4 regions of the Peribacillus sp. NPDC097197 genome follow, and region 4 is predicted to be linked to each of the others. Evidence: riboswitches for the same ligand, from Rfam matches in the RefSeq annotation. Region 4 holds a riboswitch; each other region holds the start of a gene.
What was found. A riboswitch is a leader RNA that binds a small molecule or an ion and turns the genes downstream of it on or off. The one in region 4 is predicted to bind cobalamin.

Region 1 (2,200 bases), on a different contig from region 4:
TGAAACATCAGGAATTGTATTCTGATTTCTCCGCGTTTTGGGAAGCCAATAAGGCGTCGCTCAAAAAGAGGGGGTATCTGGCCCAACGAGCGGTCATTCCAAAGAAACTGAATGGACACCGATACGATTACCGTATTCTTGTTCATTATGAAAATGGGTTTTATAAAGTGACCGGCAAGGGCGTGAGGATGTCGCAAACCCAGGAAATCACAACCCATACACCAAGGGGGGGAAAGCTTTTTCCCTATCAGCAGCTACAAACGAGGCCGTTAAACAGGAAGTTGGCGAACATTGCGCAAAGATGTGGAATCATCCTCTCCAGGAAGTTTGGCTTTCTTGGGGAATTCTCCATTGATATCGGGGAAGATACATCCGGTGCTCTATTCATTTATGAAGTCAATTCAAAACCCATGCAATTTGATGAAGAGGAAATTGAAGCGAGCCGCCTACTACATTTAAAAAACCTGTTCATTGAATTAACTTTTCCGAATCACATAAGAAAATAACCTCCATCCTGCTTTTTCCATTATAATGAAATGAGAAACAGCGATATGGAGGTTATACATATGATTACGCATTTTCAATGGAAGCCGTTGCACAAGAATTTACCTGGCTGGAAGATTTCCTTTTACTTCAATAAATTGGCCGTCCAAGCCCTCTATCATAAAGATGGGTCCATTGAGTGGTTAACCAATCCGCCTGTAGAGTCAGAGGAAGAAAAACTCAAGGGCATGATTCATGATTTAATGGTGTACCACGTGTACGACTAAATAGAATAAAGAATCCCTCTTTGGCTAACACTAATAAAAAGCCAAGGAGGGATTTCATTTGGATAAAGAAAAGATTACATTTCTGAAGGATACCGAGTATGACGGTAAGGATTCTGTATATCTCGATATCGATCGTATCATCAATGAAGGACTTGCTGGCGGAAACGTCTATGAAGCCGCGGACACCTTGAACATTGAGGAAGCCCATGACTTTCATGATGAAACGGAACCGAACATCAATAAAGATTGAAAACAAGGGCTTCCCTTATGGGCGGCTCTTTACTTGATTTCTTGATAGCCGAATATTTCTAGATTCACTTGGCTAAAGGCTCTTTCAAGATTTGCTTCGTATTCTTTCCTATCTTCTACGTTTTTGCCATGAACCTGGATTTCCTCAATCAAGCTTGCTCGGCAATCATCTAAAGATATCATTTCTTCCACACAAAAGTTACGCATGATTTGCGCTTTTAAATAGTCCGTAAAATGCTCAACTGTACCAAACAATGATATGGCCCCCTATGATAGCTGTCCTGTCTAATTAACAGGATTCTTTTTGAATATTGTCCAATATGGACTTGTAAAAAACAAAAAACAACTTCCCATTCAGAAGTTGTTAGAGTGCAAACGAAACATAACAAAAATGACCATGATTCCCCATTTTTCTACAAAAATAAGAAAGCATGTTCTTGCTAATTTTTCGCACTTAACACCCCCTATCCTCGTAGGTTTCTGGCGTTGTGCTAAAAACGGGCAGGTCTCCTGGCTCATGATCATCGCTTTTCGAACCTTCCCATCTTTTCTTGCAAAAAAGACAGTGGCATTCCTTCGAATCGCTCTCATTTACAGTTGCGGGACAGCGTCGGATTCTAACCGACTTCCCTTTTAAGCAGATAAGCTACACTTTCTTATCTGCACCCATTTCTAGACGAAATACTATTTTTCAGTTTAACTGTATCAAATTTTCACTAGGATTACAATGAGGCTCCTGCCTTGTTCTTGGGCCCTATCTATCCTCTTTCCTCTTATTCATCATTTCTTCCTGTCCTCTGAATACACCCTACTCTCTTTCAGGATCGATGTAATGATATGCTCCGAATCCCATTCATGACCGGATATCTCGATAAGCGGATACCGATTAGGCAACACGTTTTGCTGAATTTCATGGACTTCCAATCCTTGATCATGCAAACGCAGAATTTCACCGCGCAGATTTTCCAAGTAACTGAGCTTTCTTTCAAACATTTCCTTTCCGTTCGGGACATATCCGGCATGGCAGCAAAAGACCTCTTTAAAATCATACTGAAGCAGTTTCTTGATGGATTCCATGATGACCGGGATAGATTCTTCCCTTAAAACTAGCTTCGTTTTCGGCGTTACAAACAGGTCACCCGAAAACAGCATGCCATTACTATGGTTCAGGTAAACCATAT
Region 2 (2,200 bases), on a different contig from region 4:
AAATGGTTGGCATTGCTCACCTTGCCAAAAAGTCCTGTAATTCCGTTAGTGGTGGGGAATTGCAGCTGGCCTTGATTGCCCGGACGCTTGTATCGGATCCGGATGTATTGATTCTTGATGAGCCGGAGTCGCATCTTGATATTCAAAAGCAAATCGTGATTTTACAGACACTTAAGCGGTTATCGAAAGAGAAGAACATTTCTTGTATCATAAACACGCATTATCCGAACCACGCATTCTACTTGGCTGACCATGTTTTAATGACTGCCAAGGAAAAGCGTGTGGTGTATGGCGAAGTCCGCGAAGTGATGACGGAAGCCCGGATGAAAGAGTACTTCGGAATCGAAATGAAGAAAATCATTTATGAGGAAGAGGATGACTTTTTGATTGAAACGATGGTGCCGAAAGATCTAGGTCTTTTACGTGATCAAAGTACATGCCGTTTTAATAGTGACATCTAAAGCTATAGAAGGCAGCCATGTGATGGTTGCCTTTTTGCGTTCCAAATCTTAATTTAAAGTAATCTGAAATATCATATAATACGATTTCCTATATGGTGTATAATGAAAGGCAGTGAAATTATATACATATGAACAATTTGGTGTCTGTAAGGACTTGAAAGGGAAGTTGGTGAAATGCCAACGCGGTCGCGCCACTGTAAATGGGAGTTAACGGATGTATACCACTGTATGAATAATATGGGAAGGTGCCGTTAGCAATGACCATGAGCCAGGAGACCTGCCAAAATTGTACACCGGTAACCACGCGGATGGGGAGGTGTGTGGCAGAGCTATGTCCCTTTTTTGTTCCGTTGCCATACAAGCATCCTCCGTTTTGATGGGGGATGCTTTTTTGTATGGCTTTTGATATTCGCAACACATGTGTGAAGGTCCAGAAATGAACACAAAAATGATGGAGGTTTTAAGATGAGGAAGATATATAGTTTCATGCTTGTGATGGGATTGATGGTCGGTATATTGGTTGGCTGTAGCGATGCCTCTCAGGATAGAACAGGAGAAAACCAGTCGACAAAACAAGCTGTTAACCAGGGCTTCCCGCTTTCGTTACAAGATGCAGTGGGTAACAAAGTCACCATCGAGCAGAAACCAGAAAAAATCGTTTCATTAATCCCAAGTAATACAGAAGCGGTCTTTGCGCTAGGTTCGGGTGAGAAAGTGATTGGAGTGTCTGAAAATGACAATTACCCGGAAGAAACGAAAGATATTCAGAAGATAGGTGGAATGGAAATAGATACAGAGATGATTTTAGCCTTGCAGCCTGATATCGTTCTTGCTCATGAGAGTGCCCATAATTCCAAAGAAGGAATCCAACAGCTTAAGGATGCGGGTATTCCAGTTATAATCGTCAATGATGCTAAAAGCTTTAAAGAAGTGTATACGTCTATCGAGATGATTGGAACGGCAATAGGGGAACTGGATAAGGCAAAGGAAATCGTCAAGACGATGCAGAACAAGCTGGAAAAGATCAAAGAAAAGGCTAAGGCAATCAAGAGTGAGGATAGAAAAAGTGTTTTTGTAGAGGTTTCACCGTCACCTGAAATCTATACAACGGGAAAAAATACTTTCATGGATGAAATGCTGGACATCATTTCAGCGGATAATGTCGCAGGTGAATTGGATGGCTGGGTAAAACTCGATGAAGAGTCGATGATAGCGGCCAACCCGGATGTCATCATTACAACCTATGGTTATTACACAGGAGATCCAGTCAAAGAGGTAACGGGAAGAAATGGATGGGCCGACATTCAGGCAGTTAAGAATGGTGAGGTTTTCGATGTCCATTCAGATATTGTCACTCGTTCCGGTCCTAGGCTTATAGAGGGAGTAGAGGAACTTGCCAAATCAGTCTATCCGAACGTATTTAAAAACTAAACGGGCATTGGCCTATGTATTTGCCCTATCATTTTTGGTTATTTCGATATTGATCGGTGTTTCCTTAGGATCGGTTTCTGTTCCGATACCAGTGCTTTTGCAAATCATTGGCAAGGAAGTCCTTCATTTGCCCCTGGCCATGGAACCGGATGGGACACTGACGAATATCGTGATGAACATCCGCCTGCCGAGGGTCGTGCTTGCAAGTTTGGTTGGGGCATCCCTTGCAATAGCAGGGGCAGCATTTCAGGGATTGCTCAGGAATCCCCTAGCTGACCCCTATACCCTGGGAATATCCTCAGGGGCTT
Region 3 (2,200 bases), on a different contig from region 4:
CGACTAAAATCACGCCATCCGCTTCCCCAGCCACTTTTTCAACAAGGCGGGGTGCTTCGAATTTAAATTGGTCCAACGCATATTGTGTTTCACCATTCACTTCACCAAGACGAACAGGTTCAGCTTGGATGCCCAGCTGCTTTTTTAGGTCAGCATAAGCGATTGCTGAACAGATAGTGTCGGTATCCGGATTCTTATGTCCAAAAACTAATATTTTTTCCACGATTTTTTCTCCTTTTTCCTAAATGATTTGGCAGGGATTTTTCTTTTCATAACCAGAATCCCTAGTTTTGCTATGCAATTTATTTTAACACAAAAACCCTGACATTCCGCGATGGAATTTTGTATTCCTCCCTATATTCTTTCATCATCCTCTTCCTTTATCCGACCTTGTCAATAGATATGAATCAGTTTTCACAAATATATATGTTGAATTATCAGCATGGATGGCTTACGATAATATAAGCATACATACTAGATATTGACTTTTCCAACAACATAAATAACTATATATAGAATTATTAACCAAGGTGCCAGAGATGGCTGAAAAGGGAATCCGGTGTGAACCCGGAACTGTCCCCGCAACTGTAAATGTGACGAAATGAGAAAACCACTGTATAGCTCTCTATACGGGAAGGACTCAAAGTAGGATGATCATGAGTCAGGAGACCTGCCTGGTTTTTTCAAGTTTCTTATTCTTCGGGGATTGAGATGATGAAACGATAGTGTAACGGCTATTTTTTCATGGCTCTTTTATCCTATCGTTTGATCCGCTCAATTTATTGGGCGGTTTTTTTTTATTCGCGTACATTTAAGAGGAGGAACATTTATGACTCAAACATATAACCCTACCATAAAAAATGACACAGAAACAAATTCAATCCAGCTGGACATGTTATCCAAGGATTTCGAAGGCAGTCTTGATATGGAAAAGTTCAAAAAGCGTTTTACTAAATGGCTCGATCGCAAAGGTGATGCTTCAGAAGAACAAACATCGAAAAAGTTGATCCAGCTTGCACTTGAAAGTGTCGATATCGATGCCCCAGACTGGACATTCGTCGCCGCAAGGGAACTATTGAATACCATGTATCGTAATGCCCAAAAGAACCGGGGCTATGAAGGCCGGAACTATGGACCTTTCTATGAATTGATTCAAGAACTCTCTCAGCAGCATGAAGGCCAACGTTACCCTGTTTATAAAGCAGAGCTTCTCGACTCCTACACAAAAACGGAAATCGAAGAATTGGGTTCGGTCATCGATCCGGAAAAAGATAAACTATTTTCATATATCGGAATCTATCTTTTGAATGATCGCTACTTGGCCCGGCCAAAAAAAGACAAGGTCTATGAACTTCCCCAGGAGCGTTTCATGATCATTGCCATGGAAATCATGAGACTGGAAAAAACGGAACACCGCCTGCAGCTTGTTAAAGAAGCCTACTGGGCAATGTCGAACCTATATATGACGGTAGCGACCCCTACCCTCTCAAATGCCGGAAAGACACACGGGCAATTGAGCTCATGCTTCATCGATGCAATCGAGGATTCCATCGACGGAATTTATCAATCAAACTATGATGCCGCAAAAGTTTCCAAGTTCGGGGGCGGCGTTGGTCTATATGTCGGGAAAATCCGTTCGCTTGGTTCTGATATCCGCGGTTTTTCCGGTAACAGTTCAGGCACGACTCCCTGGATTCGCCTCTTTAACCAAACGGCCGTCAGTGTCGATCAATTGGGGCAACGTAAAGGCGCAATCGCCATCTATCTGGATGCGTGGCATAAGGACATCATGAGCTTCCTTGACTTGAAGACGCAAAACGGCGACGACCGCTTAAAGGCGCATGACATCTTCACGGGCGTCTGCATCCCCGATTTATTCATGGAAGCCGTGCGTGACCGGAAAGATTGGTATCTCTTCGACCCGCATACCGTGAAGCAAACCCTTGGGTTCTCCCTCGAGGATTTTTATGACGAGAAAAAAGGGGATGGCAGTTTCAGGGACCATTACGCCCTTGCTGTAGAGGCGGCGGAGAATGGCATACTTCCAGGCTATAGTTTCGAGAAAATCAAAGCGATGGACATTATGAAAGGCATCATGATTTCACAATTAGAAGAAGGCGTACCCTATATGTTCTACCGGGACGAAGTGAACAGAAAGAACCCGAACAAGCATAAAGGGATGATCTATTGTTCTAACCTT
Region 4 (2,200 bases):
CGGGTGTCATGTCTTTTGGGTAAAAATATAATACAACGTGTTTACCCTTGAATCCTGATAGGGTAACTTGTTCTCCGTTGTTTGCTGGTAATTGAAAGTCTGGTGCTTTTTCTCCAATTTCGACCGTCATTCTAAACCCTCCATTTCTTTCATCATGGTAAGCGTACCCAATAATCGAAAGAAACACAACTTTCATTTCTTGTTCTTTCTTTCCTTCTGTTCAAAATCGATGACAGCCCTGATCACAAATGCCGCAGGAAGCGTATAGCCAATGAATGCTTGGATTGTCGCGATCATCCGGCCAATGCCGATTGGGGAGATATCCCCATATCCGACGGAGAACATCGTCATCGCACTAAAATAAAATGAAGTCTTCAGCTGCTCGGAAAAGGTTCCATCCAAGCGATTGCCCATATCAAGAATCACCGAATGATTCTGAAGCTCGTATAATAAATAAATCAGTGCAAAACCGACTAATAATGTCGCATATAAATTGCCGAGCCACAGCATATCTTCAAGAGAAAACTTCTTTGCCTCCGACTCAGAAAGAAATAAGGTCCGAATGCTCATCACCATGCAAAAGATAATCCCCACAATCAAAATATAAAAGGTCATCCCCCACGCCTCATTTCAAAAACAACCCACTTCCCTTATACATACTCTTTTGCGAGTCAATATATGCTCGTTTTAGGGGTCAGACCCTATTTCCCAGCTGCTGCACCATCAAGAAAACATAGATACAGCATGGGTTCTCGTGCCACATGGTGGGGGTCAGACCCCATTTCCCGACTTTTTCCTTGTTGACCCATTTGGCCGGGATATGCTAAGATGGGTTAAGTTTTTATAATATTTTGTAAATTTTAGTTTCCGTGTTTATGCGGACGGAGTTTTTTATGAATTTCATATGTGGAGATAGGTTCCTAAGCTTTTTAGGATTAAAAGGGAAGTCCGGTGTAATTCCGGCACGGTCCCGCCACTGTAATGGGAATGTATAGCGCTTTTGTTTGATGCCACTGGTCTTTTTGGATTGGGAAGGCTTTTAGTGCTAAGTAAGAGTTCCCTGAGTCAGGAGACCTGCCTATTTCGACAACACTGTTTTAACCTACGGGAGATAGGGAGGTGTTAGGGACCTTATAATGATAAGGGGTATTTTCGTGCCCCTTTATTTTAAGCATTTCTAACTTTCTCTTTTGACGGTTAGGGGTGCTTTTTTTGTTGTTATTTCATTAAAAGGAGATGGATGTGTTGAAAAGTAGTAATATAGGGTACCCACGAATCGGTGAGGATCGTGAATGGAAACGTACATTAGAGGCCTATTGGGCTGGAACATTAAATGAAACGGAATTCATGGCGCAATTGGAAGCGATCCGTTTAGGCAATTTGCAAAAACAAAAAGATCAAGGCATCGATATCATCCCGGTCAACGACTTTACGTTATATGATCAAATGCTCGATATGTCCGTCATGTTCGGCCTGGTGCCAGAACGCTATTCGGCTTATAAAGGTGGCATGGTCCCCCTTTCCGTTTATTATTCAATGGCCCGTGGGAACAAGGATGAAGTCGCTTCCGAAATGACGAAATGGTTCAATACAAATTATCACTATATCGTTCCAGAGCTAAAACAGTCCCAGCTTACGTTGACAGAAAACAAGCCGCTTGCCGCTTACCGCGAAGCCAAGGAAAAACTAGGAATCGATACGAAACCGGTTATAGTCGGACCTTACACATTCATTTCTTTGTCAAAGGGCTATGATAAAAAAGATCTTCCGGCCATCATCCTGAGCCTGTTGCCTTTATACACAAAAATTTTGCGAGAGCTGGAACAAGAAGGCGTGAAGTGGGTGCAGATCGATGAACCTTCCCTTGTTTCTTCCCTTTCCAAAGACGAGATGAAAACTGTTACATACCTGTATGAAAAATTGAACGAAGCTGTCCCCAACCTGAACATCATGCTGCAAACATACTTTGATGCTGTAGAGCACTACCAAGAAGTGATCGACTTGCCCGTTCAAGGAATCGGCCTTGATTTGGTCCATGACAAAGGAAAAAATCTCAGCAATCTTCAAACAGTCGGTTTCCCGCAAGATAAAATACTTGGGGCCGGTGTGATTGACGGGAAAAACATTTGGCTTTCTGACTTGACGAAAAAAATCAAGTTGGTCGAGTCCATTACGAAACACGTAGCCGAAGATCGAATTT

Region 1: it holds a riboswitch for cobalamin, as region 4 does, so the genes downstream of both, ACQKL6_RS18190 (hypothetical protein) here and metE (5-methyltetrahydropteroyltriglutamate--homocysteine S-methyltransferase) in region 4, are expected to answer to the same signal.
Region 2: it holds a riboswitch for cobalamin, as region 4 does, so the genes downstream of both, ACQKL6_RS00260 (helical backbone metal receptor) here and metE (5-methyltetrahydropteroyltriglutamate--homocysteine S-methyltransferase) in region 4, are expected to answer to the same signal.
Region 3: it holds a riboswitch for cobalamin, as region 4 does, so the genes downstream of both, ACQKL6_RS12210 (ribonucleoside-diphosphate reductase subunit alpha) here and metE (5-methyltetrahydropteroyltriglutamate--homocysteine S-methyltransferase) in region 4, are expected to answer to the same signal.

Annotation. Positions count from the first base shown of each region.
Region 1 is NZ_JBNNST010000018.1:52,668-54,867, forward strand. It holds gene ACQKL6_RS18175 (YheC/YheD family protein) at 1-506, shown strand, start outside; gene ACQKL6_RS18180 (YheE family protein) at 567-770, shown strand; gene ACQKL6_RS18185 (hypothetical protein) at 829-1,020, shown strand; gene ACQKL6_RS18190 (hypothetical protein) at 1,050-1,274, opposite strand; cobalamin riboswitch at 1,503-1,704, opposite strand; gene ACQKL6_RS18195 (MBL fold metallo-hydrolase) at 1,800-2,200, opposite strand, start outside.
Region 2 is NZ_JBNNST010000001.1:54,929-57,128, forward strand. It holds gene ACQKL6_RS00255 (ABC transporter ATP-binding protein) at 1-461, shown strand, start outside; cobalamin riboswitch at 583-760, shown strand; gene ACQKL6_RS00260 (helical backbone metal receptor) at 927-1,892, shown strand; gene ACQKL6_RS00265 (FecCD family ABC transporter permease) at 1,855-2,200, shown strand, end outside.
Region 3 is NZ_JBNNST010000008.1:51,251-53,450, forward strand. It holds gene ACQKL6_RS12205 (manganese-dependent inorganic pyrophosphatase) at 1-223, opposite strand, end outside; cobalamin riboswitch at 511-692, shown strand; gene ACQKL6_RS12210 (ribonucleoside-diphosphate reductase subunit alpha) at 830-2,200, shown strand, end outside.
Region 4 is NZ_JBNNST010000016.1:4,975-7,174, forward strand. It holds gene bcp (thioredoxin-dependent thiol peroxidase) at 1-130, opposite strand, end outside; gene ACQKL6_RS17280 (potassium channel family protein) at 193-615, opposite strand; cobalamin riboswitch at 898-1,096, shown strand; gene metE (5-methyltetrahydropteroyltriglutamate--homocysteine S-methyltransferase) at 1,237-2,200, shown strand, end outside.